One region of the Bacillus haimaensis genome, then DNA from elsewhere that is predicted to be linked to it. Evidence: riboswitches for the same ligand, from Rfam matches in the RefSeq annotation. Region 1 holds a riboswitch; the other holds the start of a gene.
The links. A riboswitch is a leader RNA that binds a small molecule or an ion and turns the genes downstream of it on or off. The one in region 1 is predicted to bind cobalamin.
Positions count from the first base shown of each region.

Region 2: it holds a riboswitch for cobalamin, as region 1 does, so the genes downstream of both, ABN702_RS11750 (acyl-CoA thioesterase) here and ABN702_RS06795 (DUF4430 domain-containing protein) in region 1, are expected to answer to the same signal.

Region 1 covers NZ_CP158164.1:1,342,708-1,347,898, forward strand. The annotation lists gene ABN702_RS06785 (response regulator transcription factor) at 1-160, shown strand, start outside; gene ABN702_RS06790 (ATP-binding protein) at 157-1,926, shown strand; cobalamin riboswitch at 2,018-2,220, shown strand; gene ABN702_RS06795 (DUF4430 domain-containing protein) at 2,427-2,843, shown strand; gene ABN702_RS06800 (ECF transporter S component) at 2,848-3,348, shown strand; gene sigX (RNA polymerase sigma factor SigX) at 3,698-4,234, shown strand; gene ABN702_RS06810 (GerMN domain-containing protein) at 4,224-5,191, shown strand, end outside.
Region 2 covers NZ_CP158164.1:2,312,729-2,317,919, reverse strand. The annotation lists gene rsgA (ribosome small subunit-dependent GTPase A) at 41-1,102, shown strand; gene ABN702_RS11755 (alpha/beta fold hydrolase) at 1,201-1,989, opposite strand; cobalamin riboswitch at 2,266-2,443, shown strand; gene ABN702_RS11750 (acyl-CoA thioesterase) at 2,584-3,054, shown strand; gene ABN702_RS11745 (TIGR02206 family membrane protein) at 3,121-3,858, shown strand; gene ABN702_RS11740 (hypothetical protein) at 4,155-4,433, shown strand; gene ABN702_RS11735 (cyclic-phosphate processing receiver domain-containing protein) at 4,589-4,915, shown strand; gene ABN702_RS11730 (mismatch-specific DNA-glycosylase) at 5,020-5,191, shown strand, end outside.

The DNA of each region.
Region 1 (5,191 bases):
AGAAGTATGGCAATATGAATTCTTTGGTGACTTGCGAACCGTCGATACACATGTGAAAAGACTTCGCGAAAAGTTGAATAAAGTATCAGAGCCAGCTTCCAAAATGATTGTGACCGTATGGGGCGTAGGGTACAAGTTTGAGGTCGGCAGTGACTCATGATTTGGAAAAGTGTAGTTGGTAAGCTATGGCTAACCATTTTACTTTTAGTATCCTTTGTGCTTTTTGTACTTACAATCCTGTTGCTGGAGTTTTTCGAAAACTATCATGTCAGTGAAGCTGAAAAGGACCTGACAAAGGATGCAAAAAAAATATCGCTCATTCTTGAACAGCATGCAGATAGTGAACAGGCGATGAGTATCGCATGGGAGCTGGTGGATGAGGCGACAAGGGTGGTAGTGTTCTCGGATGAGAAAGACTTTAGCCATTCCCCAAACGAAACGCTCAGTCATCTTCCGGCTTCCTTTTTCCTCGATGATCCACAACTCTCCCTTGTGTTCGAGGATCAGCCGATTGTTACGAAAAAAACCTATTTATCCGATACTAGCATAGATGATGAAATGTATGGGGAAATCATGATCGTGGGGGTTCCGCTACACCTGGATGAAACACAGGATGGAGCTGTCTTCATCTATCAATCCTTGCTTGCCATCAAGGAAACAACAAAACAGACAACCCAGCTCATTTTACTCGCAGCCGGATTTGCCATTTTCCTAACAACGATTTTTGCATTCTTCCTATCTACGAGAATTACAGCACCTCTCCGGAAAATGAGGGAGGCTGCGTTTGAAATTGCACGAGGCAAGTTTGATACAAAGCTTCCGATGCTCACTCACGATGAAATTGGGGAGCTTGCGATGGCATTCAATCAGATGGGACGCCAGTTGAAATTCAATATAAATGCATTGAATCAGGAAAAAGAGCATTTGGCGAACATATTAAGCTCGATGGCGGATGGTGTTATCACCTTGAACCGTGACGGAACCATACTTGTCTCGAATCCTCCAGCTGAACGCTTTTTGCAAGCCTGGTTCTACCAGGAAGGCAGTGACAATGGGGAAGACCTTCCATCAGAGGTGAGGGATATGTTCCAGCGGGCGGTTTCCATTGAAAAGGAACAAGCAATTGAGCTCACCTACCAAGGGCGCACCTGGGTGATTGTGATGAGCCCGCTATACAGCCAGACGCATATACGTGGGGCGGTTGCCGTTATCAGGGATATGACGGAAGAACGCAGGCTAGATAAGCTCCGCAAGGACTTTATAGCGAATGTATCACATGAACTGCGTACACCGATTTCCATGCTGCAAGGATACAGTGAAGCAATCGTCGATGATATTGCCGGAACGGATGAGGAGAAAAAAGAGCTTGCGTCTGTCATCTATGATGAGTCCCTGCGCATGGGGAGACTGGTTAATGATCTTCTCGACCTTGCGAGAATGGAAGCGGGGCATATATTGCTGAACTATGAAGAAGCAAATGTTGCAGTATTTGTGGAAAAAATAATTCGCAAATTTCAGGTGCTGTCAAAAGAAAAGAACATCAGTCTAAGTTACGAGATGACAGGACAGGGAAAGATCGCATTTGATGTAGATCGAATGGAACAGGTTTTGACCAATCTGGTTGACAATGCGATCCGGCATACGGAAAATGGGGGGGGAATTACGATTCTAGTCAATTTGTCTGATCTAGGCCTGAAAATGGATGTAAAGGACTCCGGACACGGTATTCCTGAAGAGGATCTGCCATTTGTGTTTGAACGGTTCTATAAAGCGGACAAAGCGCGCACAAGGGGACGAGCAGGGACGGGACTCGGCCTTGCCATTGTAAAGAATATTGTCGAAGCGCATCATGGCCAGATCTCCGTTCATTCAAAATGGAATGAAGGAACGACATTTTCCCTGTTTATTCCACGAACAATGAGTTAATATGTTTAACATTAGCGAAAAATCTTGTTTACTATGAAACATTTTCTTGTCAGCAAGGGGCATATTGTGTAATATGAAAGCTAGTTAACTGAATAGTTTTGAAGATGTTGGTGTCACCTCGGTGGCTTAAAAGGGAATTTGGTGAAAGACCAAAACTGTCCCCGCAACTGTAAATGTGGACGAAATGAGATAACCACTGTATGTTCCGGCTTGAGAGATCAGGCTGCCATATGGGAAGGCTCAAAGTAGGGTGAAGCATGAGTCAGTAGACCTGCCAATTGTCTAAACTTAGTTTCAATGCTTCGGGGGTTGAGTGAGAGAGACGGCGTTTTCTATTATTTTTTTCATATGCCGTTTACACCTCATCCTTCAAACAGGATGAGGTTTTTTTGTTGCTTCGGAGAAAAGTTAACAACAAGAGGGGACTTATTATTCCAGCTGGAGGGATGAAAAGACCATTTTGCAGTTATACCTACTACATACATAAGGGGAAATGAACCATGAAGAAATTCTTACTGACACTACTAGCAGCATTTACATTGGCATTGACAGGATGTGCATCAGGGGAAAATAATACGAACTCCAACTCCTCAACAGAAGCGCCGATAGAGGAGAAGCAGCAGGAACAGCTCGAAACGACCATCAAGCTGACAAAGGATGGAGAAGAAGTAATCAACGAAAAAACTCTGGAATTTGAAGAAGGCGAATCATTGATGGAAGTGATGGAACGTAACTTCGAATTGACCCTGGACGATACCAAGGAATTTATAGTTGGTATTGATGGGGTAGAGTCGGATACAGCTAACTCCTATTTCTGGACATATAAGGTGAATGAGGAAGAAATCATGGTTGGTGCAAAAGAATACGTGCTCAAGGCAGATGATGTTGTACACTTCGACTATGCAAAGTGGGAATAGTTTTATGCCTACTAAAAAGCTTGCTTTATTAGGGGTGCTCATCGCTTTATGCGTAGTGGGGCGAATTGCATTCGCCTCCATTCCTAATGTTCAGCCTGTAACAGCAATCATCATCATCTGTTCCTTTTGGATGGGGCCGGTGACAGGATTGATTCTCGCTTGCGGCAGTACGATTGCCACCAATATGGTACTCGGAAGCGGCACATGGACGATCACCCAGATCATAGCATGGTCGATTATCGGGTTGATGAGCGGAATGATCGGCAAATGGTTCCATAAGACACCTGTCGTCATTTTGGCGATCTATGCAGGCATGTGCGGACTTTTGTACGGTTTTGTGATGTCACTTGAACGTTTGGTGGTAGGTAAGCTGTTTTGGCCCTACTATTTGGCAGGAATTCCATTCGATGTGAACCATGCGATCGGGAATGTGGTATTTTTTATTGTATTATTCCCTGTATTATCCAGGCTGCTGAAGGAAAGGGCGGCGTATATGCTTCAATGAACAGAAGGGAAGCCTTGAAAAGGGCTTCTCTTTTTTGGATGTAAGGCGAACCATCCTTTTCGAATATTGATAAACTTTAGCCTCTTCTGAATTGCCTGTCCCAGGATTCCACACAACAAAACAAAAAAGGTGCTCAAAGACCCCTACAAAGTTGAATGACCCTCCATTATAATGAAACAATATATACTGATTTTCCTGTTTTATATAAAAAGATTACCTTCAAAAATACCTATGAATATTTTCCTGAAAATTCCTAAAAGAATATAGCCAAACTGTAACTTTTGTCATATATTTGTAATGTAACTTTTTTAATATAGTATACGACTAATCTAATGAACGGAGGGAAAGGATGAATACGGTTTTTCAAGAGCTCTATGAAAAATATCACCATGATGTCTTTCAGTTTTTATTTTATATGGTAAAAAATAAAGAGCAAGCCGAGGACCTCGTTCAAGAAGTTTATATAAAGGTTTTGCGTTCTTACGATCGGTTTGAAGGAAAGAGCAGCGAGAAGACCTGGCTTTTTTCTATCGCCAAACATGTTGCAATAGATTCTTTCCGTAAGCAGAAGGGTTGGAAAAGTAAACTACTTGAAACTTTTGACTGGAGCACACAACAGGTAAAAGATCATGCACCACTGCCTGAAGAGATAGCTTTACAAAATGAACAGGTTCAACAAATGTACCGGTGTCTGGATAAATGTAAGATGGATCACCGTCTTGTCCTCGTCCTGCGGTACATACAAGCCTTATCAATCCAAGAAACTGCCCAAATATTGGGGTGGACGGAAAGTAAGGTGAAAACAACTCAACATAGAGCTTTAAAGGTCCTGAAGGCTCATATGGAGGAACTCCAAGAGAAAGGGGGGAACAGTAATGCGTCATAAACAGCGTATGGAGGAAGAACAACTCGAAAAGCTTTTACGGCAGATGCCTAAAATGAAAGATGACCGTGACCCAAAACAAATATATCGTGAAGTATATGATGGACTCAATAAAAAACCACGCTCCTTCAACGTGATACCTGCGCTTGCCCTAGCCGCTGCAGTATTGATTTTTGCCATTATCTCACCATTATTCCTGCAGAACTTGAGTGGTTCCAATTCTTCCATGGATCAAGCAGCCCGGAATTCAGACGGTGCAGGCATCATGGAAAGCTCCGAACGTGATGATTCCGCAGATTCTGCTAAAGAGGAAAGCGTTGGAATACAAAGCGTAGATGAGGATGCACAGAGATCCTTGGAAGAATCAGAAATTGCCTTGGATGGTGCTAAAGAGTCTGATAATAATGATTTCACTGCACTTTCAGCTGATCAACCGACTTTTGTGGTGACAAATGAGAAAGCTAAAGAGATGATGGTTGTTACAATTGGAGTTACAGCTACCGAACCACAGTCCAATATAGGGCCATTCACATTTCCGGTTTCCGTAGAAGTGCCATTGGCAGAAGGCGGATCATATGAGGAAAACCTGGAAAGTATCAAAAATGAACTGGATTACATTGCAATGGGGGTGGAAGAGCCTCTTCTGAATAGGGGGGCAGTGGTTACAATAGCTCAAGATGGTGATGGCAATGAAATGCCATCTGTAGAAATGAAAAATTTGTATTATGATCTATCATCATCCCAGGATTTTCAGTTTAATAATGAGATTGCTGAGACTTTCAGATATAAGTATTTACAATATCAATTTACAAGAGATGGGAAAAATAAGAACGTAGAATATGGGAACAGTAGTCAAACTGGTCCTGTCGAAACGGTGAAAATGTCCAAAAAGGGCTACCATAAATTTATCAATAGACAGGGAAATGCCTTTCTTGTCCCAACACAAGTAGTTTTCAAGGA
Region 2 (5,191 bases), 970 kb from region 1:
TTACCCAAAATTAATCTACTTTCCATTGGAGGAATAAACATTGAAACGTAATGAACTAGGTTGGAACGACTATTTGAATAATGAATTTACACTTTACGAAGAGCAGGGCTTCACGGTTGGAAGAGTCATGCTTGAACATAAAAGAATATATCGTGTCGAAACGGAGAACGGTGAGTATTTGGCAGAGGTGTCCGGAAAATATCGATTTGAGGCGGAAAGCCGCGAGGACTACCCTGCAGTAGGCGATTGGGTTGTCCTAAGTGAAAGGCCGAGTGAGAGAAAGGCTACAATCCAGGCGCTACTTCCTCGCTTCAGCAAGTTTTCCAGAAAAGCTGCAGGACTTACGACGGAAGAACAAATTGTTGCGGCAAACGTGGATACCGTCTTTTTGGTACAATCACTGAACTATGATTTTAATGCAAGAAGATTGGAACGTTACTTGATCATGGCATGGGAGAGTGGCGCAACCCCTGTAATCGTCCTCACCAAGACTGACTTGTGTGAGGATGTGGCAGCAAGAATAAAGGATGTTGAAGCTGTCGCATTGGGTGTTCCGGTATTCGCAGTCAGTGTGAAAGATGAAACGGGACTTGAAGAGTTGGCCCCTTATTTTACTACAGGAAAAACTGTAGCACTTCTTGGATCTTCCGGTGCAGGAAAATCGACCTTGACGAACTACCTGTTAGGAGAAGAAAAGCAGGTCATTCAAGAGGTGAGAGGGGACGATGATAAGGGAAGGCACACAACCACCTATCGGGAACTGTATCTTTTGCCGACAGGCGGGCTAGTGCTTGATACGCCAGGGATGAGGGAGTTGCAGCTATGGGAGGCTGATGGGTCTACAGTCGGTCAGAGCTTTCAGGATGTGGAGGAACTTGCTGAACAATGCTACTTCAGAGATTGCAAACATGAGAACGAGCCAAGCTGCGCGGTCCGGGAGGCAATTGATGAAGGGACATTGGAGGAAGCAAGGTATCAAAGCTATGTAAAGCTGCAAAGGGAACTTGCTTATCTGGAACGAAAAACGAATAAACGGGCACAATTGGCAGAAAAGGATAAATGGAAGAAAATCTCGACAAGTGCGAAAAGTAGGAAGAAATAGCATGCAAAAACACAAGGGGCTCCTTGTGTTTTTGTATTTTCAGGTTCGCTCAATTCCCCACAAAAAAGAAGCTGAACATAAAATTCAGCTTCAATCTTTTACGCAATTATCTGCACCTTGCTCGCACTCTTCATAAAAGAAACAGCAAGATCATTGAATCGTTCACTTTCTTCAATATTGCAAACATGCCCGCAATTTTCAATGATTTCCATTGTAGAGTTCTCTTCGTTTGCAGCATATTTCTTTGTGCTTTCGAGGAACATATGGTCTTCAGAGCCCGATATATAAAGCTTAGGGATTTTATTTTTCGTCTCTGCCAATCTATCGTAGGTGGTGTAACCGTTCAGGCCGTATAAGACCCATCCCAGATAAGCTTCTTTAGAAAGTTTATAAGCTTCCTTGATGAAAGCTTTACGGGAATCGGAATGATTGCGCTTCGGTAATAGAACTCTCGCAAATATTCTATAAGGAACCATATGTGGAAGAATTTTTCTCAAAGGATAAAAGACGGAAAGTCGGCAAAGAAACTCGCCCCATTTTTTCAACTTCGGAGTGGCGCCTCCTAGAATCATCGACTTGATTGAAGATGGGGAACGCAGTGCAATTTCCTGCATAATAATGGTGCCAAGGGAAATGCCAACAAAATGAGCGGATTTTATTTTTAAGGCTTTCAGTATTTCAAGGGTTTTATCACAAGAGTACTCAAATAGATCCACACCTTTTGGATATGGAGTTTTTCCATGTCCTGGTAAATCTAGTAATAGTACATTATATTCAGAACGGAAAGGTTTCAATTGCTTGTAGAATATGGAAGAGTTTCCTCCAAAGCCATGAAAGAGCACAATCCATTCTTTTGAAGATGGGTGAATGAGAGTTTTATAGAACATAGGTTTCCTCACTTATGTTGCATATTTATATTCATGAATCCATACCCGGTTAATGGGGGTAGAAAAACTTGCAAGTATAAGTATACACACTAATACAGCCTTTACTCAACCTTCTTTTTTTACTATTTTGTGACAATGGAACCATCTGTGGGGTATCTTACTATTCAAGTCATGAAATTTTGGGCACTTACCTTGAAATTATGCGTAGAAAATCTGTATGAATAATCATTACTAGAAGATCTTGTTTAATGGTAGAATATAGGGGCAATATCAATTTAATCATCCAATTAATTAGATGTGCACGCACTTAATAGGGAATCTGGTGAAAGTCCAGAACTGTACCCGCAACTGTAAAGCTGACGAAATAGAGAACCCACTATTACTTTTGAGTATGGGAAGGGCTAGAGTAGGGAGAAGCTAAGTCAGGAGACCTGTCTGATTGATGAAGTACTATCTTCTTCGGGAGGTGAGAGATAGAACGAGGGTGCGTAAGGAAGGCTTTTTTATCAAGGCTTCTTTCTTGCATCCGTCTTTCACTCATCCTTATGCAGGGTGAGTTTTTTTATTTTTACTAATAAGGAGGATATTAAGCATATGAATACCAACAATTCCGTTTCTTCCAATCAATCAAGGACCATTCAGACGAGGTTGGTTCTGCCGCCTGATACGAATCATATGGGTACCATTTTTGGAGGAGTGATTCTATCGTACATAGATGAGATTGCAGCTATTACTGCAATGAAGCATTCCAGGAATGTTGTTGTTACTGCTAGCATCGACCAAGTGACTTTTCTTTCCCCTGCGAAGGTCGGGGATATTCTGACTCTTGAGGCGATAGTGGCCTCCACGGGAAGAACATCCATGGAAATTTTTGTGAAAGTGGAAAACGAAAATTATGAAACAGGTGAGAAAACGACAACCACCACATCATTTTTGACAATGGTGGCAAAAGGAAAAGATGGAAAGCCGACTCCGGTTCCAGGTGTGATTCCCGAGACAGATGCAGAAAAAATGCTTTTCAACAGTGCTTCAGAGCGCAAAAAGAAACGCTTGGAAAAAAGATAGCAGGAATTTACCATGGTGTAGTAGAAGTATGGAGAAAGAAATGAATACGAAAGGCGGTGATGAGAAGTGTTGGATTCTTATACCGACCCGAATGCTCTAATGGAAGGGACGATACTCTTGTCATCGTCCCATATATTTGCGCTGGTGATCGCATTGTCGCTCATTTTACTTTTGTACTTTCTACGAAATAGTAAATACACAAATGTGTATGGAAGGTGGGCAATTTTGGGATGCCTTCTTTTATCAGAGGCATGGCTGAACTATTGGTATATTACAACCGATATGTGGGATATAAGCTACACCCTCCCTTTTCAGCTATGCTCCATCAGCTTGTATCTGTGCATGTGGATGCTGATAACCAGGCAAACCTGGACATTTGAAGTGGTATATTTCCTGGGACTTGGTGGTGCGTTACAGGCATTGCTTACGCCAGAGCTCTTTTATGATTTTCCACACTTTCGTTTTCTGCATTTCTTTGCGGCACATATTGCCATCATCTTGTCGGTTTTTTATATGTTATGGGTGGAAAAGAAAGCCATTACATTTAAATCCATGTGGAAAGCGTTTGGGGCGCTGCAGCTTATAGCCATACTGGTATTCTTTATTAATAGGCAAACTGGCGGGAACTATATGTTTCTGGCCAGGAAACCTTCAAATGCCAGTATCATCGATTTGCTAGGACCATATCCATGGTACATCCTTTCGCTGGAATTGGTGGTTATCCTCATGTTTCTCATTCTTTACGCACCACTGCTGATTCTGAAAAAGAAAGCTTCACAAACTATCGATTTCGAAAAAACATAAAAAAGGCCCTTTCAACTTGGGTGAAAGGGCCTCCATATTAATATTTCTTTAACGCATTTTTTACATACTTATATACGCCGAAAAAGATCACAGCAAACACTATTACAACAAGTACATCTATTAAGACAGCCATCCCATTTCCTCCGGTACATTTTACTTATAATATATCTTTAATTCCCCCAATTTTCAATGGAAGGCTGCTAGTCCCTGTTCGAACCTCAAACATTTTGTAACAGTCCTGTCACATTCCCGCAATTCGTCATAGTATGTAGAAAAGACGGAAAGGGGGGACATGTGTGGGTACCCCACTAAAATATATACTTTCCTTATTATTGATAGCTTCCATTCTTTATGGCGGATTGGCTGCATTGACGTATAATTCCATTCAAATAAAAATCGAAAAGCTTGAAGTGCTGGAACAGGAATTATTGGAAAAAGAAAAACAAGGTGAAGTTTCCTATTCCTTTAAACAGGCCTACCTCAAGGAATATAATACCTATGTGCGTCTACAAGCACGACTTCAATCATTTTGGATGAAATGGATTTTTGATTTTCCGGATTATAAAAAGACGTAGTGTTTCTCCAGATTAAATTGGTACATTATTCCTGAGAAATGCCGTGAAACCTTGATGATAAAGGCTTTTGGCTTTCTCTTCAATCTTTATAGGAAAAAATTAGTAATCAAAGTATGTTACACTATACGTAAGTCGAAATAGTTGGAGGGATCATCTTGAAAATAAATGTCTTTCTAGATGATAGTCGCACATGTCCAGAAGGGTATATCCTTGCTGAAGACATTGACGAATGCCTCACCTTGTTAGAGAATAATGCGATCGAGCATCTATCGTTGGATCATGACTTACTCAATAGACATCGGAATGGTCTTATGCTCGTTCAAATTATGGTGGAGAATGAACTTTATGCAGAAAGAATTACGATTCATTCTGCAAACTCGGTTGGCAGTAAAGCAATGTACAAATACTTTAAACAAGCACAGGAAGAATTGAAAATGCCACAGTCGATAAAAGTGATTTTAAGGCCACTACCTTTATTTTAAAAGATAACAATGCAAAAATCAGACGAAAGTAACCGTTCCTACTTCGTTTGGTTTTTTATTTTTGTTAAAATTGGTGAAAAGAGAAATGAAATGAGGGATGTGAGTTGGATTTTATCTACGATCATATTAAAAAAGATCTTGATATTTTATTTGTTGGTTTCAATCCAAGCATACGCTCAGGGGAAACCGGCCATCACTATGCGAACCCGAATAACCGCTTTTGGACTATATTACATCAGTCGGGTATAACTCCAAGAAAATATGCCCCAACAGAAG